DNA from 2 places in the Plantactinospora solaniradicis genome. Region 2 is predicted to be linked to the other one. Evidence: riboswitches for the same ligand, from Rfam matches in the RefSeq annotation. Region 2 holds a riboswitch; the other holds the start of a gene.

Region 1 (17,099 bases), on a different contig from region 2:
AGGGCTTCGCGGTGGCCGAGCCCAGCTGGGACCTGGCCACGGCGAAGCTCGTGCTGTTCGGGCGGGTGCCGGACACCGAAACGGTCCGGCTGGCGGTGCTGGCCGCCGCCCGGGGCGCGGGTGTGGTGGCCATCGTGGACCCGACCGGCGAGATCGGCCGAGCCCTGGTCGACGACCTCAGCCGGCTGGGACCGGTGTACCAGGACCCGGACGACGAGCCGGAGACGGACGACGAGTCGGCGCTGAGCCGGCTCATCCCGGAGCAACGGGCGCTGCTGGAACGGCTGGCCGACGGCGAGACGATCGCCGCGGCGGCAGCGGCCGAGTTCCTGTCGTTGCGGACCGCGAACCGGCGGATCGCCCAGGCCCGGGAGGCACTCGGGGTGCGTACCACCCGAGAGGCGGTGCTCGCGTACGTGCGCCAGCGTCGCTCGTAAGGAAGGGCCCCTTCTTATCGCTTTCTGTAGAGGAAGGGCCCCTTCTTAACACCTCAGAACCGGATGCGGGCCGCGATCGGCAGATGGTCACTGCCGGTCGCGGGCAGCGACCAGACCCTGGTGACGGTCGCCGATCGGGCCAGGATCTGGTCGATCCGGGCGACCGGCAACGTCGCGGGCCAACTGAACGCGAAACCCGGTCCCGCCGTACCCAGTTGCGAGGTGACCGGGTCCAGCCCACGGTCGTCGACCGTGCCGTTGAGGTCGCCGAGCAGGATCACCTCGTCCAGTTGCTCGGCGGCGACGGCCGCACCGAGCAGGGCGGCGCTCTCGTCCCGCCGGGCAGATCCGAAGCCGTCCGGCAACCCGAGCCGCAGCGAGGGCAGGTGAGCCACGTACACCGCGACGTCGCCCCGCGACGTCCGGGCCGTCGCCCTCAGACCACGGTTCCAGTCCGCGCCGAGCCCGGCCGGTCTGATCTCCAGCGGGCGTACGTCCGCAAGAGGGAACTTCGACCAGAGTCCGACCGTGCCCCGCACCGCGTGGTGGGGGTACGTCGACGCCAGTGTCTCCGCGTAGCCCGGCAGTGCGGGCGGGGTCAACTCCGCCAGGGCGATGAGGTCGGGCTCGACCTCCATCAGGGCCCTCGCGGTGCCCGCCGGGTCCCGGTTCTCGTCGCTGACGTTGTGCGCGACCGCGGTGAGGTCGTACGGCGTGCCGTCCCCCGGCCGCAGCAGGCCACCGAAGACGCCGAGCCAGGCGACCACGGGCAGCAACAGGGCGAGGAGGGCGACGAACGAGCGACGGAGCACCGTCGCGCCGAGCAGTACCGGTATCGCCAGGCCGAGCCAGGGAAGAAACGTCTCCAGCAGGCTGCCGAGCCGGCCGACCCTGTTGGGTACGACGTCGTGGAAGGCCAGCAGGCAGGCGACGAGCCCGGCCAGCGAGGCGACGATCCGGCCCCGCTGCCAGCCCGACCGCCCGCGCGGATCGGCACCCCAGCCGGCGCGGCCGCCCCAGCCGGGAACCCGGGCCAGCCAACGGGAGGTCGACGTCGGGCTCCGTACCGCCGTATCCCGGTCGGCCCGGGTCGCCGTCGGATCGCTCACTGTCGGCCCCCTTCACGCGTCGGAATCCACGGTCCGGATTCCGGGAACCGAGGGTGCCATACGGGACCGCTGACCTAATTGGGTGGTTCGGGGCTGCCGGAGTTGCGTACCGTTCCCGATCGCCACGTCGTCACGGAAGCGGATCATGCGAGTGCCCTACCCCCGCACCCCCCACCTGCCATGGTCGGCGGGGGTTGCCCCGGACGACCTGCGGGTCAGCGGCCTGGCGGGGCTGCTGGGCCGGGAGGTCGTGGTCACCGAGAAACTCGACGGGGAGAACACCACGCTGTACCGGGACGGACTGCACGCCCGCTCCCTCGACTCGGCGCACCACCCGTCCCGCGCCTGGATCAAGGCCCTGCACGGCAGGATCGCCGCCGGGGTGCCGTCGGGGTGGCGGATCTGCGGGGAGAACGTCTATGCCCGGCACTCGATCGGGTATCACAATCTGGAAAGCTGGTTCTACGCCTTCTCGGTCTGGGCCGGCGACCGTTGCCTGGACTGGGACCGGACGGTGCGGTTCACCCGGGGATTGGGCCTTCCGGTTCCGCCCGTGCTGTGGCGGGGCACCTTCGACGAACGGATCCTGCGTACGCTGCGGCTGGACCCGGCCCGCCAGGAGGGGTACGTGGTGCGGACCGTCGCCGGGTTTCCCCAGCACGAGTTCGGCCGGCGCGTCGCCAAGTGGGTACGGCGACACCACGTGCGCACGGACGAACACTGGATGCTCGCCCCGGTGGTGGAGAACGGCCTCGGACCGCTCGCCCCGCTCTGGGAGGTCCGGTCCGGTGGCACCGTGGACGTACCGCGGCTGCTGGCCGCTACCGGGATGACGGGCACCGACCTGCGGACGGCCAGCCGTCCCGGCGCCATCGAGCCGACCATTGTCGACGACGACACCGTCAGGATCGGCGGGGCCGCCATCGACGGCTTCACGGTCGACGGCGGCACAGTGAACGGCACCACGGTCGACGGCGGCACAGTGAACGGCGTCGCGGTCGACGGCACCACCGGCACCGGGGCGGTGGCCGTCGACCGTGCCGAGGCGGCGGTGGCCGACGTCAGCGCGCGACTCGCGCTGCTGGGCCGGGCCGGCGATCTCCGGCTCGCCGGTGTGCTGGCCGCACTGTTCCACGGCAGCCCCCGGACGTGGCTGGCATCCCGGCTGGTGTCGCCGGTCGGGATGCCGCTGGCGCGGCGGGTGGCCGATCTCGTCGGCCTGTACCCCGGCCTGCAGCGGCGGTTTCCCGACGAGGAGCGTCGGGCCGGTCTGGTCCGGCTGGCCGTCGCGGCCGATCTCGCGGTCCTGCACGCGGTCGCCGTCGCGGTACTCGCCGGCCGTACCGACGGGACCGCGGTGCGGGCGCGCGAGGAGGTCGCCTGGTCGGAGCTGCATGCCGACGAGGCCGACCTGCTCGGGGTGGCGCCGCTGGAGCCGCTGCGGGCGGAACTGCGGTCGGCACTGCGTGACCACGCTCCGGACGTGGCGGACCGGTGCTGGGCCGAGACCCGGGAGGCGTACGCGCAGGGCCGGATCCGCACACCCGGCGAGGCACCTGCGGCGAGTTGGCGGTGGCGGTCCGGGGACTTCCCCCGCCTCGTCATGCTCGTGGGGCCGTCCGGCAGCGGAAAGAGCACCGTCGCCCGTAGCCTTCCCGGCGTCGACGGCGTCGTGTCCCTGGACGACCTGCGACAGGCCCGGGGTTCGCGCGCCGACCAGCGCGCGAACGCGGCCGTCCTCCGGGAGGGCCTGCACCGGCTCGACCGGCGACTCGCCGACGGCGGGACGACCGTCTGGGACGCCACGGGCCTGAACCGGCAGCAGCGTTCCCTGGTGCACGCCGTGGCCCGCCGACGGGACGCGTTGACCACGCACGCCGTGCTGCTGGTTCCGGAGGACGTCCTCGTCCGGCGCAACGCCGGCCGGGCCCATCCGGTGCCGTCGGAGGTGCTCGCCGCCCAACTCCGTCGATTCTGGCCGCCGTATCCGGGGGAGGCGCACCGCACCTGGTACATCGGAGCGGAGGGAACCGTCGCCGACGTCGCCGGGACCCTGTCCGACGACCTGGAAGCCTGGGCCGTCGACCCGCAGGACTGGGCCGTCGACGACGCTGGCGACGTCCTCGCCGACGTTCGGCCGCGCGAGGCCGGAACGTGGTCGGTTGCCAGCGGTTCACCGTCCGGCGCGCCGCCGCCGCCTCCGGTGAGGGGATGACCGCAGGATGCGGACCAGCGAGGAGATCTACCACCGGATCCGCTGGGATCCCCGGTTCGATCCGGCCCGCTTCGTGCTCGGGGTGACCGTCCGGGGGCCCGGCCCCGCCCGCGTGCCGCTGCCCGCGTTCGTACCCGGCGGCGACGTCCCATGGCACCGGGTCCTGTTCATCGAGGCGGACGGTGAGGTGGTCTGGGACCGGTCGACAGGGCTGGACCGGATCGACTCGTCGTCGGCCGGCCGGGTCCGGGATCCGCGCCGTCTCCGCGCACCGTTCTTCACCGCCGGTACGCCGTTCCGGTGGGATCCGCTCGTCGGCTGGCACGACGCCGTCATCCCGGCAGCCACCACGACCGGTCCGGCGGCGGCGGTACGGCTGCGCGTACTGACCTGGAACGTCCTGTGGGACCGCTACGACGGCGATCGGATCGACACGGCCCGACGAAGGCCGCTGCTGCTGCGGGCACTGGAGCGGGCCGACGCGGACGTCATCGCCCTGCAGGAGGTCGAGGCGGGACTGCTCGACCTCCTGCTGCGGGCCGGTTGGGTCCGCTCCGCCTACGCCCTCGGCACCGACCCGGCGGGCCGGGACGTCGACGACACCGGCCTGCTGCTGCTCAGCCGTCTGCCGGTCCGGGAGGCGGGGCGGCACGTCCTCGGCCCGCACAAGGCCGTCGCGGCCATCACGGTGCAGACCGCCGCCGGACCGGTCGTGGTGGCGGGTACGCATCTCACCAGCGACCACGCCGAGCGCGGCGCCGCCCGGCGCGAGACCGAACTGGCCCGGCTCGCCAAGGTGCTGGGCGGGATCGCCGGTGACGTGATCCTGCTCGGCGACTTCAACGACGGCGGGATCGGCCCGGCCGTCCTCCCCGGCCTGCGTGACGCCTGGTCCGAGGCGCGCGGTCCCGACGACGTCATGGCGACGTTCGATCCACGGGTCAATCCACTGGCCGCCGTCTCCACGCTCTCCGGCAGCCCGGCCCGACTGGACCGGGTGCTGTTGCGGGGTGCCAGACTGCGGGCCGGGGGCACGGCGATCCTGGGCGACGCCCCGGCCACTCCGGACGGGCTGTTCATCTCGGACCACTACGGCGTTGTCGTGGAGGTCACCGTCGGAGAGGACCCGACCGGCGGAGACGGGCGCATCCTCCAGCATCCGGATCCGACCGATGCCGATCGGTCCTTCGTCCGGCGTCCGACCCAGCCCGCAAACTCGTTTCTGCCGGAACGACTGACCGGGCGGTGGAACGGGTTCCCGGCGGCAGGGGAGCGGCACCGGATCGTCCTCGCCCGCCGGGTCGTACGTCGGCTCAGGGCGGCGCTACCGGAGGTGGCGGTACACGTCGTCGGCTCCCGACGTATCGGCTCTGCGCTGGCCGGTGCCGACCTGGACCTGGTTCTGGCGGTGCCCGGACAGGTCGACCTGTCGTCGGTCGAGACGCGGGTGCGCGTGGCGCTGCCGACGGCGACCGGAGTACGCCAGGTGGTCGGTGCCCGCGTGCCGGGGCTTCGGTTACTGGTCGAGGACCTCGACGTCGATCTGGTCGTCGTGCCTACCGCTGACGTCCCGGCGGGTGTCGCCGTGGCCCGGCGGGCCGAACTGGAAGAGGCCGCGGCGATCGCCCTGAGTGCGGTCAGCGACGCGGACGCGGTGCTCGCCGCGGTGGACTCACGTCGTTCCGCCTTTCTCGGGCTGGTCCGGCAGGTGAAGGCGTGGGCGTGGGCGCGTGGTCTGGACTCCGCGCCGTTCGGCGGGTTGCCCGGCCTTGCCTGGACGGTGCTGGCGGCGCGAACGGTGTGCGACGCCGGTGATCTGCCCCGGGCCGACCTGCTCCGGCACTTCTTCGCCGAATGGGCCACCTGGGACTGGCGTCGACCGGTCACGCTGCGGCCGGGCCCTCCGGACACCGACACTCCGTCGTCCATCCGGATCCTGACGCCGACCGCGCCGGTCCGGTCCTGCACGGCGCAGGTCGGTACCGGCGGACGGGACCTGCTGATCCGGGAGTTCCACAGCGGGTGGGAACGCGTCGAGGCGGCCGGGTCGAGGCCCGGTTCCCGGCCGGACCTGCTGGCGCCTCCACCGCTGCGGCAGCGGCATGCGGCATGGGCGGTGCTGACCGTACGGGCGGTCCGGGGCGAGGCATCCACGGTGACGCTGGGCCGGGTCCGGGGTCGGATACGCGCTCTGCTCACCGATCTGGAGCGGGCCGGAGCACCGGACGCGCACGCCTGGCCCCGGCCGTACGAGAACGGATCCGGGGTGACCCGGTACGCGATCGGGCTCGGTCAGGCGCCACCGGATCCGCACCGCATCGCCGAAGTCGCCGACGCCTGGCTGGCCGGGCTACCGGGCGCCAGTGTCGAATGGGTGCCCGGCGACCGATCACCGGTCGCACCCTGAGCCGTCGTGCTCCGAGAGCCCCATACTCCCAGAGCCGCCGTGCTTCCAGAGCCGCTGTTGTCCGGGTGGGTTCAGTTGCCGTCGGCGCCGTTCGGGCGGCTCCGTCGGTGCTGGCGTCGGGTTTCGGTGGGTCGGGTCGGGTCGACGTACCGGGGAAGGTCCGGCTCGTCGGGGCGCAGCGGCACCAGCGTGGCGGTGAGCGCCTCGATAATCGCCTCGGTGGCCCGCGCAGCGGCTCCCGGCCCGAGCGGATCGATTTCGCCGAGGTCGACCGGCGGGCCGAAGTGCACCCGGATCACCGGGCGTCGGACCAGTGCCCGGCCGAGTGCCGGCAGCAGTCCACGGGGCGCGGTGTACGGCAGTATCTCGTGCGCCCCCCACTGCGCCACCGGTACGACCGTGGCGCCGCTGGCGAAGGCGAGCCGGGCGGTTCCGGTCTTTCCCCGCTCGGGCCACATGCCGGGGTCGAGCCCCATCCGGCCCTCCGGGTACACCAGGACGACGGAGCCCCGGGCGACCGCCGCCGCCGCGTGCTCGAGGGCCTGGCCGACGGTCGGGGTACGCCGGTCGACCCGGATGTGCCCGCTGTGTCGCATGGCGGCGCCGACGATCGGGGCCCGGAACACCCCGCCGGTCGCCATGATCCGGGGCGCGATCCGGCGTACCCGGCACGCGGCGGTCAGCACGACCGGGTCGAACGGGTTGATGTGGTTGGCCGCGAGGATCAGCGGCCCGTGGCGCAGTTCGTCCGGCACGTCACCGGTGACCCGGAGCCGGGCGACCAGTCCGACGACGCCCCGAGCGACCACCTGGAGGAACAGCCAGAAGCGAGGGGCGCGCCACGGCTCGGTGGCGGTGGTGGTGGTGTCCATCAGCGGTTGATCGTCGCACGTCGCGGGTGGTCCGGTGCGGCGGGGCGTCGTACTCCGGACACCGTCAGAGTGGAACGACGCCTCGTAACGTGATCGACCTCCCAGCGCCGTCGTCTACGACGGCAGGTAGTATTTACTACGTCGCGTAGTAAACACCTGGGGGTTCGCGTGGACGCGCTCGACGTCGCCCGATGGCAGTTCGGTGTCACCACCGTCTACCACTTCCTCTTCGTGCCACTGACCATCGGGCTCTCGGTGCTCGTCGCCGTCCTGCAGACCCGCTGGCACCGCACCGGAGATCCGCGCTACCTGCGGTTGACCAAGTTCTACGGCAAGCTGTTTCTGATCAACTTCGCGATGGGCGTGGTCACCGGCATCGTGCAGGAGTTCCAGTTCGGGATGAACTGGAGCGACTACTCCCGGTTCGTCGGGGACGTCTTCGGCGCTCCGCTGGCGATCGAGGCCCTTCTCGCGTTCTTCCTCGAATCCACCTTCCTCGGGCTGTGGATCTTCGGCTGGGACCGGTTGCCCCGGCGCGTACACCTGGCCACCATCTGGGCCGCCGCACTCGGCTCGACCCTGAGCGCGTACTTCATCCTGGCCGCGAACTCGTGGATGCAGAACCCGGTCGGCTACCGGATCGACCCCGACACCGGCCGGGCCGAACTCACCGACATCGTCGCGGTACTCACCAACAAGGTCACCCTGGTCACCTTCCCGCACACCCTCGCCGGCTGTTTCCTGGTCGCCGGTGCACTGATGGTGTCGATCGCGCTCTGGCACCTCCGGCGCCCCGCCGAGGACCCGGCCGAGAAGAAGACGAGCCCGGACACCACGAGCCCGGAGAGCACGAGCCCGGAGAGCACGAGGGCGGGGGAGGACCGGGCGGCGTTCCGGTTCGCCGCGCGGTTCGGTGCGTGGGTCACCCTCGCCGCCGCGGTCGCCGTCGTGATCAGCGGCGACCAGCAGGGCAAGATCATGACGGAGGTGCAGCCGATGAAAATGGCCGCCGCCGAAGCGCTCTACACCACCGAGGCGCCCGCCTCGTTCTCCGTGCTCACCGTCGGCAGCCTCGACGGCAGCCGCGAACTGTTCGCGATCAAGGTCCCCTACCTGCTCTCCATCCTCGGTACCGGCGACCCGAACGGCCAGGTCCGCGGGATCAACGACCTCCAGGCCCAGTACGTCAGCCAGTACGGCCCCGGCGGCTACACGCCGATCATCCCGGTCACCTACTGGAGCTTCCGGTTCATGATCGGCTTCGGGCTGGCCGCCGCCGCGGTCGCGCTCTGGGTGCTCTGGGCCCAACGCCGAGGCCGTACCCCGACCTCACGCTGGCTGTTCCGGGCCGGCCTGGTCATGCCCGTCCTGCCGCTGGCCGCCAACTGCTTCGGCTGGATCTTCACCGAGATGGGCCGGCAGCCCTGGGTCGTCTTCGGCGAGATGCTCACCCGCGACGGTGTGTCCCGCAGCGTCTCCCTGCCCGAGGTACTCACCTCGTTCACCGCCTTCACCCTCGTCTACGCCACGCTGGCCGTCGTCGAGGTCCGGCTGCTGCTGCGCTACGCCAAGGCGGGTCTGCCCGACGTCGAGCCGGCTCCGGAACCCGACCCGGGCACCGACGACGAGAACAGACCGCTCGCGTTCGCCTACTGACCACCGACGTCCGCGAACTGATCGCCGACCCGACCGACCACCCGCCACCGACCGACCCGACCGGAGAGTCCACCGTGGACCTGCCCACCGTCTGGTTCCTGCTCATCGCCGCGCTCTTCACCGGCTACTTCATCCTGGAGGGCTTCGACTTCGGCGTCGGGATCCTGCTGCCCGTACTCGGCCGCGACGATCGGGAACGACGCGTTCTGATCAACACCATCGGCCCGGTCTGGGACGGCAACGAGGTCTGGCTGATCACCGCCGTCGGTGGCCTCTTCGCCGCCTTTCCCGGCTGGTACGCCACCCTCCTCTCCGGCTTCTACCTGCCACTCCTGCTGATCCTCCTCGCGCTGATCTTCCGCGGGGTCGCCTTCGAGTACCGGCACAAGCGCGCCGATGCCGCCTGGAAGGCCCGCTGGGACGCTGCGATCTTCCTCGGCTCCCTGCTCCCCGCCGTGCTGTGGGGGATCGTCGTCGCCAACCTTCTGCGCGGGGTGCCGCTCGCCGCCGACCACGACTACGCGGGCGGCCTGCTCGACCTGCTCAGCCCGTACGCCCTGCTCGGTGGCGCGACCACCGCCGCGCTCTTCGTCACCCACGGCGCCGTCTTCCTCGCCCTGAAGACCACCGGCGAGGTCCGGGACCGCGCCGGCCGGCTCGCCGCCCGTAGCGCACTGGCTACCGCACTGCTCGCCGGCACCTTCCTGGCGATCACCCTGACGATCCGGCACACTCCGGCCGCCGTCGGGCTCGCCGCCGGTGCCGCCGTCGCGCTGGTCGGCGCCCTGGCCGCCACCCGGGTACGCCGGGAGGGCTGGGCCTTCGTCGGCACCGCCGCAGCGATCGGACTGACCGTGGCGACCCTGTTCGCCGCCCTGTTCCCGAACGTGCTGCCCTCCACCACCGATCCGGCCGGCACGCTGACCGTGGCCAACGCGGCCTCCGGTGCCTACTCCCTCAAGGTCATGACCTGGGTGGCGGTCGTCTTCGCCCCGCTCGTGCTCGCCTACCAGGGTTGGACCTACTGGGTGTTCCGGAAGCGGATCGGGGTCGCCAACATCCCGGGCTGACGGCGGCGCCCCGGTCCTCCGGCGGTTGGCGCCCGGCTTGAAGCTTTCTACGGCGCCGAACACACCGCACGGGTAGTCGATCATGCAAAGTCTCAACGGGCGATTCAATGAAACAATTGAATCTGTTGGCCCACAGAGGGCATGACCACCTATCCCGCTCCCACACCCTTCGGAGGGCTCGATGGCGCAGCTACCGATCCGGTACATCCGGGTCGCCGACGTACAGCGGATCACGCCGCACATGGCCCGGGTCACCTTCACCGGCGACGACCTGGCCGATCTCCACCTCGACGGACCCGACCAACAGGTCAAACTCTATTTTCCCCGACCTGGCCAGTCCCGGCCCCGGATGCCCGAACCCGGACCCGACCTCTACCGCTGGTACGAGTCGTTCACCGCGATCCCCGAACCCGAACGACCATGGACCCGCAGCTACACCATCCGGGCCCACCATCCACAGGGCACCCTGATCGACATCGACTTCGCCATGCACGACGACGCCGGACCGGCCACCCGATGGGCGCTGCACGCAAGCCCCGGCGACACCCTCGCGATGTTCGGCCCCTCACCGGTGTTCGCCCGCCCCATCCCGATCGGCAGCACCGACTGGATGCTGCTGGCCGGCGACGAGGCGGCACTTCCGGCGATCGGCACCATCATCGAGGCACTGCCGGAGGGTGCCCGCGTGCTCGCCTTCGTCGAGGTTCGCGACCCGGCCGAGGAGCAGCGGTTCGACACCCGGGGCGACGTCACCCTGCGCTGGCTGCACCGCGGCGACATCCCGGCCGGACACAGCACCCTGCTGATCGACGCCGTACGCGGCGCGGACTTCCCACCCGGCTCCGTCTTCGTCTGGCTCGCCGGCGAATCCGGCACCGTACGCACCCTCCGCCGGCACCTGCTGCACGACCGCCAGCTCCCCAGACAGTCGATCGACTTCACCGGCTACTGGCGGCTCACCCTGACCCAGGACGACGCCCCGACCGAAGAGGACCTCACCGAGGCGCGGGAACGCCTCGCCGACGCATCGGCCCAGACCAGCCCCAGCTGACGCCGCACCGTCCGGGGTGCCCACGCTGCCGACACACCCCCGACCGGTATGTCGGCAGCCACAACCCGGCACATCGCACACCGTCCGACGGCCAACGGGACGGACGCCAACGGAACGGGCCGGTCAACGCAACGGGCCGGTCAGCGGAGCGGAACCGTGCTGACCAGCCCGTTCCGAGACGTCAGCCGGAACTCGACCGCGCCGGCCGGCAGCAGCGCGGCATCCCGGCCGGCGTCCTGCCACGGCCCGCCCTGAAGGCGGTAACCGAACGCCGCGCCCTCGGCGGCGACCAGCGTTCCGAGCCCGTCCGGCAGCGGCAGCCACACCGGCACCGTCGCATTCCAGTCGACCACCCGGCTGGCCACCACCCGCAGCGGCGACCCGACCGGCCCGAGCAGCACCACCGCCCGCGCCGGATAGTCGTCGTACTGGATCGTCTCCAGCAGCAGACGCCGGCCGTCCGGGCTGACGCCGTACACCGTCAGCACCGGCCCGCTGCCCGCCCGGTGCAAACCGACCGCGTCCTGGTACTCGGCGAGCGCACCCGACTCGTCGACGTACCGCCGAACCTCCGCCTCGGGATCGTCCCCCCACACCACGCCCGCCCCGGACAGGGTGTGGACGAGCCGGGTCGGCTCCGGCCGATCCCGGCCATCCGGAAACAGGATCTCCGAGGTGCCGCTGACGTGCAGCGAATTGCGCTGGCTGACCGGAGTACGGGACAGCGCGAACGTGACCTTCCCACGCTGCGGCGGCAACTCCAGCAGCGCGGCCCCGTCCTGGAACACCACCGGCCGGAACGTCCGCCGGACCTTCCCGTCGGCGGCGAACCACAGCTCCGGCGAGAACTCCACCGGCCGTCCGTCGTCCAACACCAGCAGCACGTCGTCACCGTCGCCGAGCAGCGCCGCCTGCGAATTGCCGTCCATCCCGGCATCGGTGACCCCCTCCACCGTCATCACCTCAAGCCGGTCCTCGCGCGCCTTGACGAACGCCGCGAACGCGACCAGGCGGTCACCGGCCGGCTCCGTCACCACCGGGTTCTCGGCGCTGCGCTGGATGACGTACGCGGCCGCGCCGGCCGGAGTGGTGCCGGCCCACACCAGGTGCGGGTCACCGGCCACCCCACCGTCGACCCGGGCCAGGCGCCGCCGCCACACCTCCAGCACCCGCCTCCGATGCAGCTCGTTACCGGCCAGGTCGCCCCGGGTCGGCTGGTCGAACAGCGGCGAGGCGAACTCGAGCCGGTCCCGGCCGCCGGAGTGCCGCAACACCCCGCCCACCGACGCCGCCGCGGCCACCGCCAGGCCGGCGGCGAGAACGCTGCGGCGGCGTACGACCCGTCGCCGCCCACCCTGGCGTACCTCGTCGAGCAGGCCCGGCGGGCCGGTCAGATGATCCGTCGCGCGCTGCAGGACGACCCGCACATCGCCGTCACTCATCGTCATCGTGAACTCCCGGAATCGTTGGAGACGGGCAGAACGAGACCTGACCCGGCCAGTGCGGCACGCAACCGCGCCAACCCCCGCGCCGTATGGCTCTTCACCGCACCCTCGGAACAGTCGAGCGCGGCGGCGACGTCGGCAACCGACAGGTCCTCCAGGAAGCGGAGCACCACCGCCGCCCGCTGCCGGTGCGGCAGCGCCCGCAGCGCCGCGACGACCAACTCCCGGAGCAGCACGTTCTCGGTGCCGTCCGGCGCGGACGGGTCGAGGTCACCCAGCGCCCGCTCCGGGCGCCGGGCCCGTCGACGCCAACGGCTCGCCGCCCGGTTGATCAGGGCACGCCGGGCGTACGCCTCCGGCACGGTCCGGACCCGACGCCAGTGCACGTAGACCTGCTCCAACACCTCCTGGAGCAGGTCTTCCGCCTCGTGTCGGTCTCCCGTCAGCAGGTAGGCGACCCGCAACAGCGTCACCGACCTCGTCCGGACGAAGTCGTCGAACTCCGCGCCACGCGAGTCTCGCATCCCGCCTCCCGGTCTCGTCGCCCACTAAGACACCGCCGGAGGCGATGCGGGTTACCGCCGGACTGATCCCGGGCCGCCGAACTGTTCCGGGGGCGTCGGACTGTTCCGGGGCCATGGAGGACGGTGAGCCCCGGCACCACGACGACGAGCGGGCCCGGTCGATGGTGCTACCGAGCCCGCTTGTCGTGCCGCCGCCGCGGCTCGCCGTACCGCCAGGACCGACCGGCGTCAGCCCAGATCGATCGTCGGGTACAGCGGGTGGTTCGCGAGCAGATCTGCCGCCCGACCCGCCACCCGGTCCGCCACCGCCCGGTCGAGCCGGTACCGTGCCTTCGACGCGACACCGTCCGGTCCGGCCTCCGGCCGGGTACCGGCCAGCACCGTGTGGACCAGCCCGGCCACCTCGTCCATTTCGGCGACACCGAGCCCCCGGCTGGTCAGCGCCGGAGTACCGAGCCGGACCCCCGACGTGTACCAGGCACCGTTCGGGTCCCGGGGCACCGAGTTGCGGTTCGTCACGATGCCCGCATCCAGCAGCGCCGCCTCCGCCTGCCGCCCCGTCAGGCCGTACCCCGACACGTCCACGAGCAGGAGATGGTTGTCCGTACCACCGGTGACCAGACTCGCGCCCCGCCGCGACAACCCCTCCGCCAGCGCCGCCGCGTTCTCCACCACCCGACCCGCGTACGCCTGGAAGTCCGGCCGCCGCGCCTCCGCCAACGCGACCGCCTTCGCCGCCATCACATGCGGCAACGGTCCACCGAGCACCATCGGGCAGCCCCGATCCACCTGCGCGGCCAACTCCGGCCCACACAACACCATCCCGCCGCGCGGCCCACGCAGCGACTTGTGCGTGGTCGTGGTCACGATGTGCGCGTGCGGCACCGGATCGAAGTCACCGGTGAACACCTTCCCCGCCACCAGGCCGGCGAAGTGCGCCATGTCAACCATGAACGTCGCACCCACCTCGTCGGCGATCTCCCGCATCAGCCGGAAGTTCACCCGCCTCGGGTACGCCGAGTAGCCGGCCATCAGGATCAGCGGCCGGAACTCCCGGGCGATCCGCCGCACCTCGTCGTAGTCGAGCAGGCCGGTCACCGGATCCGTACCGTAGCTGCGCTGATCGAACATCTTGCCGGAGATGTTCGGCCGGAAGCCGTGCGTGAGATGCCCACCCGCGTCCAACGACATGCCCAGCATCCGCTGGTCGCCGAGTTCCCGCCGCAACACCGCCCAGTCCTGCTCGGTCAGATCGTTGACCTGCCGGACCCCGGCCCGAGCCAACGCCGGAACCTCGACCCGGTCCGCCAGCACGGCCCAGAACGCGACCAGGTTCGCGTCGATCCCCGAGTGCGGCTGCACGTACGCGTGCGCCGCGCCGAACAACTCCCGCGCGTGCTCGGCGGCGATCGACTCCACCGTGTCGACGTTGCGACAACCGGCGTAGAACCGCCGACCGACCGTTCCCTCCGCGTACTTGTCGCTGAACCAGTTACCCATCGCCAGCAGCACCGCCGGCGAGGCGTAGTTCTCCGAGGCGATCAACTTCAGCGACTCACGCTGGTCGGCGAGTTCCGCGCCGATCGCGTCGGCCACCCGCGGCTCCACCGAGCGCACCACGTCCAGAGCCGAACGGAACGCGACAGACTCGGTGCTGAGCTCGGACAATTGACTGGCCACCAGACCTCCTGGGCGGGAAGAGAATTCGGCCCAGGCGCTCGGCACACGTCACTCGACGGGACCGCTTCCCGATGGTTGACCCCATCCCAGCGCGCCAGTCACGGTCCGGGGCGAGCCTACCAACCCGGCCCGTACCCCGCGACCCGCCACGCCGCGCACCGCAGGGCCCGACAGCACCCGACGGCACGCGGCCCGCGCCGGAACGGGGTCAGCCCGCGTCGCGCAGCTCGGCCAACCGCGCCTCTATCTCGGCCAGCTCGGCCCGCAACTTCTCGGCCTGCTGCTCGGCCTCCCGGCGCTCCACCGACATGATCTGCTCCACCGCCTCGTGCACGCCCGGAACATCGATCAGGCCCACCATCTTCAACGCCTCGGCCGGCTTGATCACGTACGGCTTCGCCAGCGACTTCGTCCCCTGGGTCGCCGCCAACGTCCACTCACCCTCGGCATACGTCAGGGTGACGGTCAGCCCCGCCGGTCCCTTCGGCTTCGCCGCCTTCGCCGGCCGACGCGCCGGCTTGGCCTCGGCGTCCACCGACGGAGCCGGGGGAGTGTCCACTTCGGTCACTACTGCCTCCTCGCGGGGGGCCGGAACGGGCTCCCTGACGATCTTGAATTCTGGCTCCGGCGCCGACTCCGGCACCGGCTCCGACCTGGCCGCGACCCGCCGCGTCGTCGCGCCACGGGGCGCGACAGCCAGATCGGTGGGGGAGAAGGGCAACTCGTCCCGGCCGAACCGGACCACCACCCACTCCTCGGACACCGCCGGATCGGTCAGCTCGACCACCTGGCCGAGCTGGCCGGCAATCTGCCCCGCCGCCTCGGTGAACACCACCTTCGGCTTACGGCCGCCCGCCAACGCGTCCCTGATGTGCTGCAACTCCTCGGTGGACAACCCCTGGTCGGCAGTACGCGCGGCAGCCATCAGATCCCTCTTCCGTACACCTGTTTGATTCCTGACTTACTACCAGGCCGGCCCGACAACGTCGAGACGGACACACCGGATCGAGATCAACAGAAACCTCGGAACCGACGACGAGCCCCGCGCCCCGAGGCGCACCACGTCGGCCGCTGTGAGCGCCCCCACAGGCAGCCGACCACCCGCCCAGCGCCCGACCTGGCAGGATCGCCTCCTGGTGGGACCGCAAAACCCCTGGCAAGAACCCGGGGAAGGAACGAGGAGATGACAGTGGCCCCGGTAACGGTGGTGACCGGCGGCGGCCGTGGAATCGGCGCCGCGACAGTCCGGCAACTCGCCGCCGCCGGACACGACGTGGCATTCTGCTACCGCCGCGACGCCCAGGCCGCCGAGGCGGTACTCCGGGACGTCCACGCCGCCGGACGACAGGGCATCGCGGTACGCGCCGACACCACCGACCCCGACCAGGTCGGCCACCTGTTCGACGCGGCCGGGAACCTGGGCGAGCTGACCGGCCTGGTGAACAACGCCGGTGTCACCAGCCCGATCGGGCCCTTCGTCGACCTGACCCTGACCGACCTGCGCCGGGTCGTCGACGTCAACCTCGTCGGCTACGTCCTCTGCGCCCAGCAGGCCGCCCGACGGCTCGGCGACGGCGGCGCCATCGTCAACGTCTCCTCGGTCGCGGCCACCCTCGGCAGCCCCGGCGAATACGTGCACTACGCCGCCGTCAAGGCCGCCACCGACACCCTGACCATCGGCCTCGCCAAGGAACTGGCGCCCCGGATCCGGGTCAACGGAGTCTCACCCGGCATCATCGACACCGAGATCCACGCCGTCTCCGGCGTACCCGACCGGGCCCAGCAGGCCGCCGGCCGCATCCCGCTCGGCCGTCCCGGACGGGCCGACGAGGTCGCCGCCGCGATCGTCTGGCTACTCGGCGACGCCGCCTCGTACACCAGCGGAACCGTGCTCAAGGTGGCCGGCGGCTTGTAGGGACCACGTCGCCTACCGCCGGCCGAGCACCACCCGCCGGACGACCGTCTCAGTTCTCGTCGGCCATCCGGTACGCACCGTCCTCCAGCCGCCCGATCAGCCGATGGGTCCACTCCGCCCGGCTCTCGGCGGTGTGCAGCCACAACCCGATGACCTCGCCGACCGGCCCCCAGGTCTCCAGAGCGGTGTCCGGCGGCAGATGCGTGGCGATGCTCGCCCGCCACTCGTCCATCGCCTGGGCCCGCCGCCGGAGCAGGTCGACGGCCTGGGACCGGGGGAGGTCATCGATCAGACCCACCGCGGCGGCGAGCAGGTCCAGCCGCGGATCACGGCTGGACAGCGCGTCGCGCAACATAGCGAAGTACGCCTGCTCGCCCGCCTCGGTCACCTCGTACTCCATCCGCGGCGGCCCGCCCGCCGCGCTCGGCGTGGTCTCGTGTACCAGCAGCAGACCCTGTCCGGTCATCGCCTTGAGCGCGTGGTAGACGGAACCCGAGGTGGCGCTCGACCACTCGTGCGCGCCCCAGGACTCCAGGTCGGCGCGCACCTGGTAGCCGTGTGCCCGGCCACGCCGGCGCACCGCGCCGAGCACGAGAAGTCGAACCGCCGACATGTGCGTCCCTGTCTGTCGAACCGATCGTCAGCCGGGGGTGCTGACCCACCACAGTGTGCCGAACGGGTCGACGAAGCCACCCATCCGACTGCCGTCGTCCTGGGG
Region 2 (13,388 bases):
GCTGACGTACGAGGGCACCTCGGAGATCCACCAGTTGGTGATCGGGCAGCGGTTGACCGGCCTGGCCGCGTTCGGCGGCTAGCGGCCAGCGGCGGCTAGCGGCATCGCCGACGGCAGCCGGTCAGACGACCTTCCTGGCGGAACGGACGGCGGTGGCCAGCGTCTCCAGCGCGGCGGCGCTGGCCGCGTACGAGAAGAGCGGTTCGCTGTTCCAGCCGACGATCTGGTTCGCCTTGACCGCTGGCAACTGACCCCAGGTCGGCTTGCCCGTCAGGTCCTTCGGTTGCAGCGTGGAGCTGCGGTTGTCCAGCAGCAGGATGTCGGCCGGGTACTTGCCGGCGTTCTCCCAGCTCAGGCTCTCGAAATAGCCGAGGCCGTCCACCTTGTCCGGCACGATGATGTCGAGGCCGAGCTGCTTGTAGTAGAGGATGTCCGCGTTGACGCCGGGGTTCGAGGCGTAGAAGAGGTCGGCGGCGGCCGAGCAGGCGAGCACCTTCAGGCCCGGGTTGGCCAGGACGGCCTGCCGGATGCCCTCTGCGGCCTTCTCGAACCGGGTCTTCGCCTCGGTCACCAACGCCTTGTCCAGGTCGGCACCGAGCGCGGCGGCGAGCTGGGCGTGCCGGTCGATCACCCTGTCCAGCGGTGCCCGGGAGGCCACCAGGGCGACGGTGGGCGCCAGCGGAGTGATCCTGTCCCTGCTCTCGTCCGGCACGTACCAGAGGGAGTTCTTCTCGTACTCGTGCGTGACCAGCAGCTCGGGCCTGAGCGAGACGTACTTCTCGATGTTGAACTCGCCCCAGGTGTTGCCGATCACCTCGACCTTGCCGACGTCCAGGTTGCCGGCCTGCACGTCGGGGCGGCCGTCGGCCAGCCTGGTCGGGCCGAAGACGCCGACGAGCTGGTCGGTGACGCCGAAGTCGTACAGCGCGGCGGCGGTGCCGACGAACGCGACGACCCGTCGCGGCCGGCTGGCCGTGGACGCCGTCTGGCCGCGGTCGTCGGTGAAGCTCCAGGCGCCGTCGTTGGCCGGGCGGGCGCCGGAGTCGTCCTGTCCGCACGCGCTGAGCAGGGCGCCGAGGCCGAGTACGCCGGCCGCGCCGAGCAGGTTCCGGCGGGTGAGGTGCTGGTGCTGGGGCATGGCGTGGGGCTCCTCGACTGACGCCCGGGCGAGCGTTGGCTGACGCCCGGGCGAGCGTTGGCTGACGCTCGGGCGAGTGTTGACTGATGCTCGGGCGAGTGTTGACTGATGCTCGGGCAGCGAGTGTTGACTGACCGATCGGCGCCGAGCGGCCAGGCCCCTCGACCAGAATTAGGTTAGCCTGGCCTAAGTTCTCGTTGTCAAGCCGGCCGCCGGCCAGCCGGATCCGGTGGGCACGGGCGGCACGCTGGGATTAGATCCACCGGCCAGGGGTAGCCCCTCGTGTGGGAAACGCCGCCATCGCCGACTACGGCCTGCTGGCCGACGGGCGCAGCGCGGCGTTGGTCGACCGGAAGGGCTCGATCGACTGGTGGTGCCCGGAGCGCTTCGACGCGCCCTCCGTGTTCTGCCGGTTGCTGGACTCCAGGGGCGGGCACTGGTGGATCCGGCCGACCGACGATTTCGAGGTCCGGCGCGAATACCTGTCCGACTCGCTCGTGCTGCGTACGGTCTTCACCACCGCGTACGGGGAGGCGTCGGTGACCGACGGACTCGTGCTGGAACCCGGCTCGCGGGGACACGAGATCGGCCGGCGATCCCCGGGAGTGCTGGTCCGCGTGGTGGAGGGCGGATCGGGCACGGTGGCGATGACGATGTCCTACTACCCCCGGCTCGAGTACGGCCGCCGCACCGCCTACCTCGTCCCGCAGGACGGAACAGTCGTCGCGACGGCGGGGCCGTCCAGCCTGACGATGACCGCACCGGTGCCACTGACCTGCTCCGACGGCGAGGCGGCCGCCCGGTTCACGGTCGGCCCGGGAGAGCGGAAGACGTTCGTCCTCGCGCACCGGCCGACGTACCACGACGGGCCGCCGGCCGGGCTCGACGACCGGGACCCGCTCGGCGACACCGTCGAGGGCTGGCGGTCCTGGGCGAACCTGCACACCTACCCGGGACGCTATCCGGAGCTGGTCCGGCACAACGTCCTGGTGTTGCAGGGGCTCACGTACCAGGCGAGCGGCGCGGTCGTCGCCGCGGCGACGACCTCGCTACCGGAACGGATCGGCGGGGACCGCAACTACGACTACCGGTACGCCTGGCTGCGCGACTTCAGCCTGACGCTACGGGCGCTCTGGGTCGCGGCCTGCCCGGACGAGGCGAACCGGCTGTTCGGCTGGGTGGCCTCGGCGGTCGGACAGGTCGACGGTGAGCCGGTGCCCGTCATGTTCGGGGTCGAGGGCGAGCGGGACCTGACCGAGCGACGGATCGAGACGCTGGGCGGCTACGCGGACAGCTCGCCGGTCCGGGTCGGGAACGAGGCGTGGCGGCAGCGCCAGCTCGACGTACTCGGTGAGGTGATGGACGCGGCCTGGCAGCTGCGGGACTACCTCGACCCGATGTCGCCGGAGATACGCGACCTGCTGCGTGCACTCGCCGACCAGGCGGCAACGAGTTGGCGGGATCCGGACGCCGGGATGTGGGAGTCGCGGGATGCCGACCGGCACTACCTGTCGTCCAAGGTCCTCTGCTGGACCGCCCTGGACCGGGCGATACGGTTCGGTGACCGGCTAGGGGACGCCGCGGACCTGGCCCGCTGGGCGGCGGCCCGCGACGAGGCCCGGGAGACGATCCTGCGGGACGGCTGGAACGCCGGGGTCGGCGCCTACACCGGCGCCTTCGGCTCCGACAAACTCGACGCCAGCGTCCTGCTGATGCCGATCGTCGGGTTCCTACCGGCCACCGACGAGCGGATGCGGGCCACCATCGCGCTCATCGAGGAACAGCTGTCCCACGATGGCCTGCTCCGGCGTTGGGACACCGATCCGGCGGCCTTCACGCTCTGCTCGTTCTGGCTGGTCCACTGTCTCGTCCTGACCGGCGAACGGGACCGGGCCGCCGCGCTGTTCGAACGGATCGCCGCTACCGCGAACGACCTGGGGCTGTTCGCCGAGCAGATCGATCCTGACACCGGTGAGCACCTCGGCAACTTTCCGCAGGCGTTCTCCCACATCGGACTCGTCGTCGCCGCGTGGGAACTCACCGACGCGCCCGAGGCGGCACTGACCGAAGGAGAACCCTGATGACCGGACGCCTCTCCGGCAGGACGGCGCTGATCACCGGTTCGGATTCCGGGATCGGGCAGGTCACCGCGATCGAGTCCGGCAAGGCGCCTGATCGCGACAGGAGAACTCCGTGACCGACTATCCACGCACGATCGTTCCGATCGACCACGTCGAGCCGGCGGCCCGCCGGATCCGCGCCATCCTCAACGGCCAGTGGGTGCTGGACACCACGGACGCCCGGTACGTCTGGGAGTGGCCGCACTATCCGCACTACTACATCCCGTTCACGGACGTGAACCAGGAGATGCTGGTCGACGAGCACGACGTCCAGGAGTACAGCCGGGGAACGGCCCGCCAGTACGGTCTCCGGGTCGGCGACACCTACCGGCCGGGCGTCGTCCGGGTGCACACCGAGAAGTCCGTCGAGGGACTGCCGGACATGGTGCGCTTCGAGTGGGACGCCCTCGACGCCTGGTTCGAGGAGGACGAGGAGGTCTTCGTCCATCCCCGGGATCCGTACACCCGGGTGGAGGCGTTGCGCTCGACCCGGCACGTACGGGTCGAACTCGACGGTATGGTCCTGGCCGAGACCTCGTCACCCGTGCTGGTGTTCGAGACCGGCGTGCCGGTCCGCTACTACCTCAACCGTACCGAGGTGGACCTCGGCCGGCTGATCTCCACCGACACCATCACGGCCTGCCCGTACAAGGGGAGGACCAGCAACTACTGGTCGGTCCGGACCGACGGCGCCACGCACGAGGACGTCGCCTGGGCGTACGACTTCCCCAGCCACGTGTTGCAGCCCATCGCCGGGATGGTGTGCTTCTTCAACGAGCGGACCGACCTGATCGTCGACGGCGAGCGGTTGACTCGGCCGCAGACCCGCTGGTCGAGGTAGGCCGGGCCCCGTTGCCCGAGGAGTGGCTGGGCCGCGTCGTCCAGATACTGGTCACCATCGTCGAGGCGGTGGGTGCGGCGGTGATCTTCATCGGTGCGGTCTGGACGGCCGCCCGGTTCGTGCTGACCGGGATCCGGCGCCGCTCCGCCGCCGTGTTCACCCCGATCCGGCTGTCGCTGGGTCGGTTCCTCACGCTGGGGCTGGAGTTCCAGCTCGCCGCGGACATTCTGCGTACCGCCGTGTCGCCGAGCTTCGGGCAACTCGGCCGGCTGGCCGCGATCGCCGCGATCCGGACCGCGCTCAACTACTTCCTCGGTCGGGAACTCCGTTCGGAACAGCGCCAACTCGACTCCCCGGCGGCCGATCGACAGCCCGACTCCCCGGCGGCCGATCGACAGCCCGGAGACCCGGCGGCTCGTCAATGAAACCCCTGGGCACCCTGCTCACCGCACTGGCACTGGGATCCGCGGCCGTGACACTGCTCACGACCGGCTCATGGCGGACGGCGATCCGGCTGCTGCTCGACCTGCTGACCGCCGCCGGCCTGATCCGGCTCGCCGCCGCGCAGAGCTGGATCGATCTTGCCAGCGCCGCCGTGATCGTCGCCCTCCGCCAGCTCATCTCGGCGGTCCTGCTCGGCCGGGGCGGCGATGCCGACGCCGCCAAGCCCGAGTGAGAAGGAAGGGCCCCTTCTTATCGTTTTCTGTAGAAGAAGGGCCCCTTTTTAACGCTTGTGACACGGGTGCGGCCCGCCATCGAGCAGGTGGGGCTCGACGGCGGGCCGCTGGTGGTCGGGGACGGGCATCGCCGGGTGCCCGCTCCCGACCCTTTCTCAGAAGCCGCGCCTGCTGTTCGGATCCGAGGCGACGGCGAGCACCTGCTGCAGGCCCCGGTACGCCGGCTTGGGCTGGAAGTTCTCGTCCATCGGGGTGGCCGAGCCCTGGCCCTCGAAGAAGCCGGGAACCCAGGAGTACTTGTCGCTGAAGCCCCACACGGTGAACATCACGCAGCGCGGGGTGAGCAGGCACGCCTGCAGGAGGGTGTTGAAGCTACCCACCTGTCCGGCCGTCTTCCAGTTGTCGACCGGCAGGTCGAACCGGACGTCCACCTCGGTGAACGCCGTCTGCAGGCCGAGCTTGTCGAACCGGCGCAGGTTCTCCGGCGCGTCGATCGGCAGCGGGTACTGGAGGTCCAGGTGGCCCTGGAAGCCCATGCCGTGCAGCGGGGCCCGCTGCTTGAGCAGCTGCTTGGCCAACTCGTAGTAGGCGGTGCTCTTCGGGTTGATGTTGTCGATCGCGTAGTCGTTGAGGAAGAGCTTGGCGTTCGGGTCGGCCGCGTGCGCCCAGCGCAGGGCGTCGGCGATGTAGTTCGGGCCGAGGTGCTGCCGGAAGATCGTGTCGCGCAGCACCGGGTTGTCGCCGTCGGTGAACGCCTCGTTGACCACGTCCCAGGCCCGGATCTTGCCCCGGAAGTGCTTCACCACCGTGGTGATGTGGTCTCGGACGATGGTGCGCAGCTCGGCCGGGCTGATCGAGCCGTCGGCGACACCCTCGTTGAGCCAGGCGGGCGCCTGGCTGTGCCAGAGCAGGGTGTGACCGTGCACCTTCTGGCCGTTGCGCCGGGCGAAGTCGACCAGCTCGTCGGCCGGGCCCCAGTTGTATTCACCTCGGGTCGGCTCCAGCGACTCCCACTTCATCACGTTCTCGGCGGTCACCGCGGAGAACTCCCGGGCAACGAGGGAGCGGTACTGGGGGTCGGCCTCCAGGGCGGCCATGTCGACCGCGGTGCCGATGCCCAGGCCATGCTTCCTGGCCAGGGTCCGCAGCGGCAGGTCCGTGGACTGGGCCGGGGGTACGTGGGCGACGCTGCCGCCGGTCGCCACCTTTGTGGCGGTCCCGCCGGTCACCTTCGTCGGCGCGGCGGTGGCGGTCGATGGTCCGATCGAGTAAAGGGAGCCGGCGGCCAGTACGCCGACGAGAACGATCCGAAGCTTTCTCATCCGTTCGAAACCTCCACGGGTGTGGTTCGTAGTCAGTCGCCGGAGGGACCGGCCTTGTCACGCACGGGGGGACGGGTGCGCGTGGATCTCCCCCGGAACGCGAGCCGGGCACCGTTTTGCTGCACGGCGCGCTGTCGGAGATCCGACATCTCTCGGAGGGGGTCGTAACCTTCTCGAACGGCGTCGATGGTGCTATATGGTCCATCGACAGCCTGTTAGTCGCCGGTCATCGCCGCCGCGAACTGTTCCGGGGTGAGTTCCGATCTGAACAGCCGTTGCAGGTTGGCGTTCAACCTCGTCGCGGTGGCCGGATCCAGCGCCTGATCCCAGGCCAGGCTGTACGAGGGGGCCTTCGCCACCAACTCGTGTACCGAGGTGGCGAATCCGGCGTGGTCCGTACCCCGCAGCCGGTCGGCGGCGTCGGTGACCGGGGGCACCTCGCCCTCGGCGACCAGATCGTCGAGATAGGCGTCGCCCGCGACGTCCTGGACGAACTCGATCGCGGTCTGCCGGTGTCGGCTGCCGGCGGTGACCGAGAAGTACTTGGCCGGAATCCCGACCAGGTCCGCCGGGTTCCCGGCCCCGCCGGCAACGGCCGGGAACGGCACCCAGCCCAGCCCGTCGCCGAGGACGAAGTCCGGGTTCCGGGCGAGTTGGGTGGGGTACTCCCAGGTCCCCATCAGTTGCATCGCGGCCCGACCGGTGGCGAGCAGGCGAGGTGCGCTGCCGTCGTCGTAGCCGAGCGAGGAGAAGTCGTCGCCGAACGCGCCCCGCTTCGCGAGGTCCTGCGCATCCCGCAACGCCTGTGACACCGCGGGCTTCGACCAGGCGCCCGGTCTGCCGAGCACGATGTCGGCCGTGGTGCCGGGGCCGCCGATCCGTTCGGCCAGGTACATCACGTACATCAGCTCGGCCCATCCCTGGGCACCGCCCAGCGCCAACGGGGTGATCCCGTCGGCCTTGAACGCGTCCACCAGGGATAGCAGTTCGGCGTAGCTGCGCGGCGGAGTCAGCCCGGACCGGGCGAAGACGTCCTTGTTGTAGAAGAGCACGGTCGGATGCGTTCCGCTCATCGGCAGTCCGTACTGCCGGCCGTCGACCATGCCGCCGGCCAGGGCACTGGGCAGGAACCTGCCGGCGGAGGTCGGCGGCCCGGTCAGGTCGGCCAGCCGACCGTCGCGGGCGAGTCGGGCGAGGGCGGCGCCGCCCCAGGTGACGAAGACGTCCGGGGCGTCCGGCGAGTCGACCGAGGTACGCAGCTTCTCCTTGTAGTCGTCGTTGGCGAAGGTGAGAAGTTCGACGTGGACCTCGGCCGACCTGTTGTACCGGTCGACCAGTTGCCGCAGGGCCGAGTCCTGGCTCGGTGGCGTGATGGCCCACACCCGGATCGTCGCCGTGCCGCTGTCCGCCGGTGGCGCCGGCGACAGTCCCCGGCCACGGGTCAGTTGCGCCCCGGTCAGGGTCACCGTCAGGACCAGGATCGCGACCGCCGCGCTGGCGAGCCGGCCGCGCTGCCGTCTCCGCCGGTAGCGCTCGCGGATGGTCGTGATGGCACCGGGGGCGGCCGGTGGCAGCGCGGCCTGCGCCTCCGCGAGGGTGGCGCCGACCTCCTCGGCGAGCATCCGATCGTCCACAGACCTGATCTTGTCAGCCACGTACGCTCCGAATCGCTGGCTGGGCGGTCGCCAGATGTGCCCGAAGGGCCCGTCTGGCTCTCGCGTACCGGCTGGAAACCGTGCCCGGTGGATCGCCACAGATCGCCGCGATCTCGCTGAACGTGTACCGGTAGAGCACGTGCAGCACCACGACCGTGCGTTCGGGCTTGCCGAGTTCCTGCAACGCCTGCCACAGCGCGCCGTTGGTCACCACGGCCCCGGCCGGATCGTCGGGCCGGTGGTCCACGTCGTCGCTCGGCACCTCCCGGCGCGACCGCCGCCACCGGCTCACGTTGCGGGTCACGATGACCTGCCGGGCGTACGCCTCGGGGTTGTCCCGGGCCTTGCGCCACCGCTGCCAGACCTCGACCACCGCGATCTGGGCCAGATCGTCCGCCTCGGCGGCACTACCACTGATCAGGTACGCGAACCGCCGCAGCGCGTCCAGCCGCGCCCGAGCGAACTCCTCGGCGTCGCCGAACGCAGCACGGGCCATCAAGGTCCTCCTCCGGGACGCCGGACGCCGGGCGTCGTCGACTCCAGACGCCGAGCGTCGTCAATCCGCTGCATCGAACCTATCGGCTGTGGCCCGCCACATCACCGGTGTGCACCGTCGGCCTTCCGGTCAGACCTGCACCGGCGCCCGGTCAGTAGGCTGACCGGGCGGTCAGCCGTTCGGCGAGTTCGACGGCGTTCCGGAACAGCATCGCCACCGTGGTCGGACCGACGCCGCCGACCCGGGGCGTGATCGCCCCGGCCACCTCGGCGCAGGTCTCGTCGAGGTCGGGCAGCAGCCGGCGGCCCGCGTACCGGACCCCACCGCCGATCGCGACCGTGCCGGGCCGCAGGTGTTCCGGCCGGACGATTCCGGGTACGCCCACGGCGGCGACCACGATGTCGGCACGCCGGGTGTGCCGCTCCCAGCCGGGTACGCCGCTGTGCACGAGGGTCACCGCCGCGTCGGCGGTGGGCCGCTTCTGGCTCAGCAGCAGCGAGAGTGGACGGCCGAGCGTCGTACCCCGGCCGAGCACCACCACGTCGCGGCCGGCGACCGGGATCTCGTGGAAGGCGAGCAGCGCCTCGATGCCGGCGGGGGTGCACGGCACCGGGCCGGGCTGCCCGGTGGCGAGCCGGCCCAGGTTCTCCGGGTGCAGCCCGTCGACGTCCTTGTCCGGGTCGATCGCCGAGATGGCCGCCGGGTAGTCGATCTGCGGTGGCGTCGGGTGCTGGACCAGGATGGCGTGCACCCGGGGGTCGGCGTTGTAGTCGGTGATCGCCCGGACCAGGTCCACCTGGCTGGCGGTGCCGGCCAGGTGGGTGTGCGGCGAGGCGAAGCCGAGTTCGGTGGCGCGCTGCTGCTTCATCCGGATGTATCCGGCGCTGGCGGAGTCGTCGCCGACCAGGATCGTCGCCAGGCTCGGCACGACGCCGGCCCGGCGGAGCGCGGCGGTCCGGCTGGTCACGTCCGCGAAGACCGCGTCGGCGACGGGGCCGCCGGGCAGCAGCCGGGCGGTGTGTGCGGGGTCGGGGTTGGTCACGGGGCCTCCACCGGTACGTGGGAAGAGCCCCGGCACCCAGGCGTACGGCGACGGAGTCGAGCCTGCGGCGCGCTTCCCGGTGGTGCTCCACCTTCCGCCAGTCGCGTACCGCCGTGGGCAAGCCTAACCGGCGCCGGGAGCGGGTCGTCCGGGCTGGTCTCCCGAGCCCGGCCGGTACCCGGGACCACCTCGCTGACCTGCGCGGACACGAGTCCATTTCGGGCCGGTACGCCTCGACTCGCGCCTGTCGTACCCGGGCCGTACCGTTCTATTCAGGTACTTCTGGAGACAAGGACGGTGAGGGCGGATGTCCCGAGAAGGCGATGTCAACCAGCCCACTCGTGAGTACCCCGGCTACGCGAAGGGGCGGGCAACACCCGACCCCGCCGACCCCTGGGCGGGTGGCACGACGGAGCGCACGGAGCCGTTCGACGCCGACCGGCACGACGACCGGGAAGCCTCGGCGCCGGAGCCGACCGGCGGCGGCAACCGGGGTCGGGGCCGGGGCCTGGTCCTGCTGGCCGGGATCATCGGCCTGGCGGTCGTGCTGGTGCTCGGCGTGCAGGTCAGCGGGCTCCTGCCCGACCTGCGCAACCCCTTCGCCAAGGAGGAGACCGACCGCAGCCAGCCGCCGCTGTTGAAGTCGATCCAGGACCTCAGCCGGTACGTCGCCGCGGAGGGCAACTTCGAGGTCGTCGTCGACCTGGAGAAGAACCGGAAGTACGTTCCGGAGTTCCTGCTCGGTGAGCGCACCCTGTTCGTCGGCGCGGGCACCGTCGACTCCTACGTCGACTTCGGAAAGATCGCCGAAGGGGCCGTGGTCGAGTCGGCGGACCGGAAGTCGGTGGAGATCAAGCTCCCGGCGCCACAGCTCGGGGAGATCAATCTGGACCTGGAGCGGAGTTACGTCTTCGCCGAGAAGCGCGGTGTGCTCAACCATCTCGGCGAGGTCTTCGGCAGCGACCCCAACCGGCAGCGCGAGGTCTACCTGAAGGCCGAGCAGAAGATCGCGGACTCGGCCAAGAGCAGCGGGCTGACCGAGCGGGCCCAGGAGAACACCCGCAAGATGCTGGAGGGGCTGCTCCGCTCGCTCGGCTACGAGAAGGTGACCGTCACCTACACCCAGCCGTAACAACCGACGAGGTCCTGCGGCGCCGTCCAGGCCGGCCCCGGCCTGGACGGCACTCCGTTCGGTCAGTGCCGGTACTCGGCGATGTTCGGTCAGTGCCGGTACTCGGCGACCGGCGAGGACTCCGACGGCATGATGATCCAGAGCGCCAGGTAGATGACCACCTGCGGGCCGGGCAGCAGAACGGACAGCACGAAGAGCAACCGCATCATCCCGGCGGACATGCCGAAGCGGCGGGCCAGACCGGCGCAGACACCGGCGATCATTCGGTTGTCCCGGGGGCGGGTCAGCTTGCGACTCATCGTCGTCTCCTCACTCGGCGCCGGAACTCCACCACATCGGGTTCCACGGCGGCTGTTTTCAACGGTAGGAGCGCCACGCCTGCGCGCCCTCGGTCCGGAGGTGGATCCGGACATGCGGTACCCGTAGGTAGGTACCCGGGCGGGCCACCCCGGATTCCTGCCCGTCGACTCCGGGTAGGCTCGCCGATCGGCAGCTCAGAGGCGATGCTGGGGGGAACCGGCGGAGTCGCCGGGCCGACAGCCGGCAACGACGCCGGCTCGGAAGGGATATCGATGATCAGCGCTTTCGACCTGTTCACGGTGGGAATCGGTCCGTCAAGTTCACACACCGTCGGTCCGATGCGCGCCGCCCGGACGTTCGCCGCCGGGCTCAAGGCCGATGGCCTGCTCGCCGGCACCGCCCGGGTGCACGCCGAACTCTTCGGCTCGCTCGGCGCGACCGGGCACGGACACGGAAGTGGACCGGCCGTACTGCTCGGGTTGCTGGGCGAGGCGCCGGAGACGGTCGACCCGGACCGGGTCGCCGAGACGGTGGCCGGGATCCGGGCGGCGGGCCGGCTGGCCGTACTGGGGGCGCACGCCGTCGACTTCGACCTCGACCGCGATCTCGTGCTGCACCGCCGCCGGTCGCTGCCGTTCCATCCCAACGGGATGACCTTCACCGCGTACGACCCGGCGGGTGAACCCGTGCGGAGCCGGACCTACTACTCCGTGGGCGGCGGGTTCGTGGTGGACGAGACCGCGACCGGCGCGGACCGGATCAAGCCGGACACCACCCGGGTGCGGTATCCGTTCTCGACCGGCGCCGAGCTGCTGGCTCTCACCGCGGAGACCGGGCTGTCGATCAGCGGGATCATGCTTGCGAACGAGCGGTCCTGGCGGAGCGAGGCGGAGATCCGTACCGGCCTGCTGGAGATCTGGCGGGTGATGCGGGAGTGCGTCGACCGGGGCAGCCTGCGGGACGGGACGCTGCCGGGCGGGCTGCGGGTCCGGCGCCGGGCGGCCGAGCTGCGACGCGGCCTGGAGGCGGATCCGGGAGCCACCGACCCGCTCCGGGTGATGGACTGGGTGACGCTGTTCGCGCTCGCGGTCAACGAGGAGAACGCGGCCGGCGGCCGGGTGGTCACCGCGCCGACCAACGGCGCGGCCGGGATCATTCCGGCGGTGCTGCACTACTACACCCGGTTCGTGCCGTCGGCGTCGGACGACGGCGTGGTCCGGTTCCTGCTCGCCGCGGCGGCGATCGGCGTGCTGTTCAAGGAGAACGCCTCGATCTCCGGTGCCGAGGTGGGCTGCCAGGGCGAGGTCGGTTCCGCCTGCTCGATGGCGGCGGCCGGGCTGGCCGAGGCGCTGGGCGGTACGCCGGCCCAGGTGGAGAACGCGGCGGAGATCGGCATGGAGCACAACCTGGGCCTGACCTGCGATCCGGTCGGCGGGCTGGTGCAGATCCCGTGCATCGAGCGGAACGCGGTCGCCAGCATCAAGGCGATCACGGCGACCCGGCTGGCGCTGCGGGGCGACGGTGAGCACGCGGTTTCGCTGGACAAGGTGATCAAGACGATGCGGGAGACCGGCGCCGACATGAAGGTCAAGTACAAGGAGACCGCCCGGGGCGGTCTCGCCGTCAACGTCATCGAATGCTGACCCGCACCACCCGGCTTCCTCCCGTGATCACGTAACGCCCGGCCCGCCCTGGACGCGCTCTGGCCGTGCCTGGCCAGGGCGGACTCTTCGTGATCATCGGACTCTTCATGATCGATGACGGACGGGTGTCTGGCGGATGGCGGGTCGGCGGCCGTCCGGTAGCGTTGGGCCGTCGTCGGGTTGTGGGTCGCGGCCGGAAGCCGGAGCCGGCGCTGGGTCCGGTTAGTCGCTTTTTTGGAGATTTTCCCGACTGGTACCCTATTGCGCGTCGGCGGCTGCGCCGGAGCGGCTCGACCGGAACGAGCGGGAGGCGGCTGTGACGTCTGGCGTGGTGGCGGTGTGGTCGCACCGCAACACGCTCCGGCTGCTCGTCCGGCGGGACCTGGCCGTGAAGTACCAGCAGTCGGTGCTGGGCTACCTCTGGTCGCTGATCGAGCCGCTCGGCATGGGCGCGATCTACTTCTTCGTCTTCGGACTGCTCTACAAGTCGGCCACCAACCGGCACCTCGGCGACGCCGCCGACTCGTACCCGCTGTTCCTGATCACCGGCATCTTCGCCTGGATGTGGACCAGTTCGGCGATCGGCGAGGCCACCAACGCGCTCACCGGGCAGGCCCGCCTGATCACCACGATGAACCTGCCGCGCGAGGTGTTCCCGATCGGCAGGGTCGCCGGCCGGTTCGCCGAGTACGTCGCCGGGCTGCCGATCCTGGCCGCCGTCGCGATCGTGTACGCCTCGCTCGGCAAGATCGATCTTGGTGTTTCGCTGCTCGCCCTCCCGCTCGCGGTGCTGATCCAGGCGACCCTGCTGATCGGCATCGCGCTGCTGCTCTCCTCGCTCAACGTGCTGATGCGGGACATCGAACGGCTGATGCGGCTGGTCACCCGGGTCCTCTTCTACGCCACCCCGATCATCTATCCGCTGACCCTGGTACGGGAATCCTCGATGCCCGACTGGGTCAAGATCGTGTACGAGCTCAATCCGCTGGTCGGGATCTTCCAGCTCCACCACGCGGTCTGGT

The links. Region 2 has a riboswitch for ZMP and ZTP ahead of ACFP2T_RS20185 (bifunctional 5,10-methylenetetrahydrofolate dehydrogenase/5,10-methenyltetrahydrofolate cyclohydrolase). Riboswitches for the same ligand answer to the same signal wherever they lie in the genome.
Region 1: linked by a shared signal. The riboswitch ahead of ACFP2T_RS34000 (glycine hydroxymethyltransferase) and the one ahead of ACFP2T_RS20185 (bifunctional 5,10-methylenetetrahydrofolate dehydrogenase/5,10-methenyltetrahydrofolate cyclohydrolase) in region 2 are both predicted to bind ZMP and ZTP.

What each region holds. Positions count from the first base shown of each region.
Region 1 covers NZ_JBHSPR010000039.1:51,206-68,304, forward strand. Annotated here, with positions in the region: gene ACFP2T_RS33950 (LuxR family transcriptional regulator) at 1-437, shown strand, start outside; gene ACFP2T_RS33955 (endonuclease/exonuclease/phosphatase family protein) at 491-1,393, opposite strand; gene ACFP2T_RS33960 (RNA ligase family protein) at 1,692-3,761, shown strand; gene ACFP2T_RS33965 (poly(A) polymerase) at 3,769-6,168, shown strand; gene ACFP2T_RS33970 (lysophospholipid acyltransferase family protein) at 6,240-7,040, opposite strand; gene ACFP2T_RS33975 (cytochrome ubiquinol oxidase subunit I) at 7,209-8,696, shown strand; gene cydB (cytochrome d ubiquinol oxidase subunit II) at 8,771-9,766, shown strand; gene ACFP2T_RS33985 (siderophore-interacting protein) at 9,948-10,817, shown strand; gene ACFP2T_RS33990 (hypothetical protein) at 10,958-12,265, opposite strand; gene ACFP2T_RS33995 (SigE family RNA polymerase sigma factor) at 12,262-12,786, opposite strand; gene ACFP2T_RS34000 (glycine hydroxymethyltransferase) at 13,015-14,469, opposite strand; ZMP/ZTP riboswitch at 14,488-14,578, opposite strand; gene ACFP2T_RS34005 (hypothetical protein) at 14,675-15,391, opposite strand; gene ACFP2T_RS34010 (SDR family oxidoreductase) at 15,656-16,381, shown strand; gene ACFP2T_RS34015 (PadR family transcriptional regulator) at 16,431-16,994, opposite strand; gene ACFP2T_RS34020 (VOC family protein) at 17,022-17,099, opposite strand, start outside.
Region 2 covers NZ_JBHSPR010000017.1:108,754-122,141, reverse strand. Annotated here, with positions in the region: gene ACFP2T_RS20235 (acyl-CoA dehydrogenase family protein) at 1-82, shown strand, start outside; gene ACFP2T_RS20230 (ABC transporter substrate-binding protein) at 122-1,138, opposite strand; gene ACFP2T_RS20225 (glycoside hydrolase family 15 protein) at 1,423-3,219, shown strand; partial or broken gene ACFP2T_RS20220 (short-chain dehydrogenase) at 3,219-3,296, shown strand; gene ACFP2T_RS20215 (DUF427 domain-containing protein) at 3,332-4,099, shown strand; gene ACFP2T_RS20210 (DUF1622 domain-containing protein) at 4,111-4,524, shown strand; gene ACFP2T_RS20205 (hypothetical protein) at 4,521-4,775, shown strand; gene ACFP2T_RS20200 (endo-1,4-beta-xylanase) at 4,932-6,098, opposite strand; gene ACFP2T_RS20195 (ABC transporter substrate-binding protein) at 6,314-7,753, opposite strand; gene ACFP2T_RS20190 (sigma-70 family RNA polymerase sigma factor) at 7,746-8,249, opposite strand; gene ACFP2T_RS20185 (bifunctional 5,10-methylenetetrahydrofolate dehydrogenase/5,10-methenyltetrahydrofolate cyclohydrolase) at 8,401-9,291, opposite strand; ZMP/ZTP riboswitch at 9,319-9,406, opposite strand; gene ACFP2T_RS20180 (DUF4230 domain-containing protein) at 9,599-10,423, shown strand; gene ACFP2T_RS20175 (PspC domain-containing protein) at 10,513-10,722, opposite strand; gene ACFP2T_RS20170 (L-serine ammonia-lyase) at 10,996-12,366, shown strand; gene ACFP2T_RS20165 (ABC transporter permease) at 12,683-13,388, shown strand, end outside.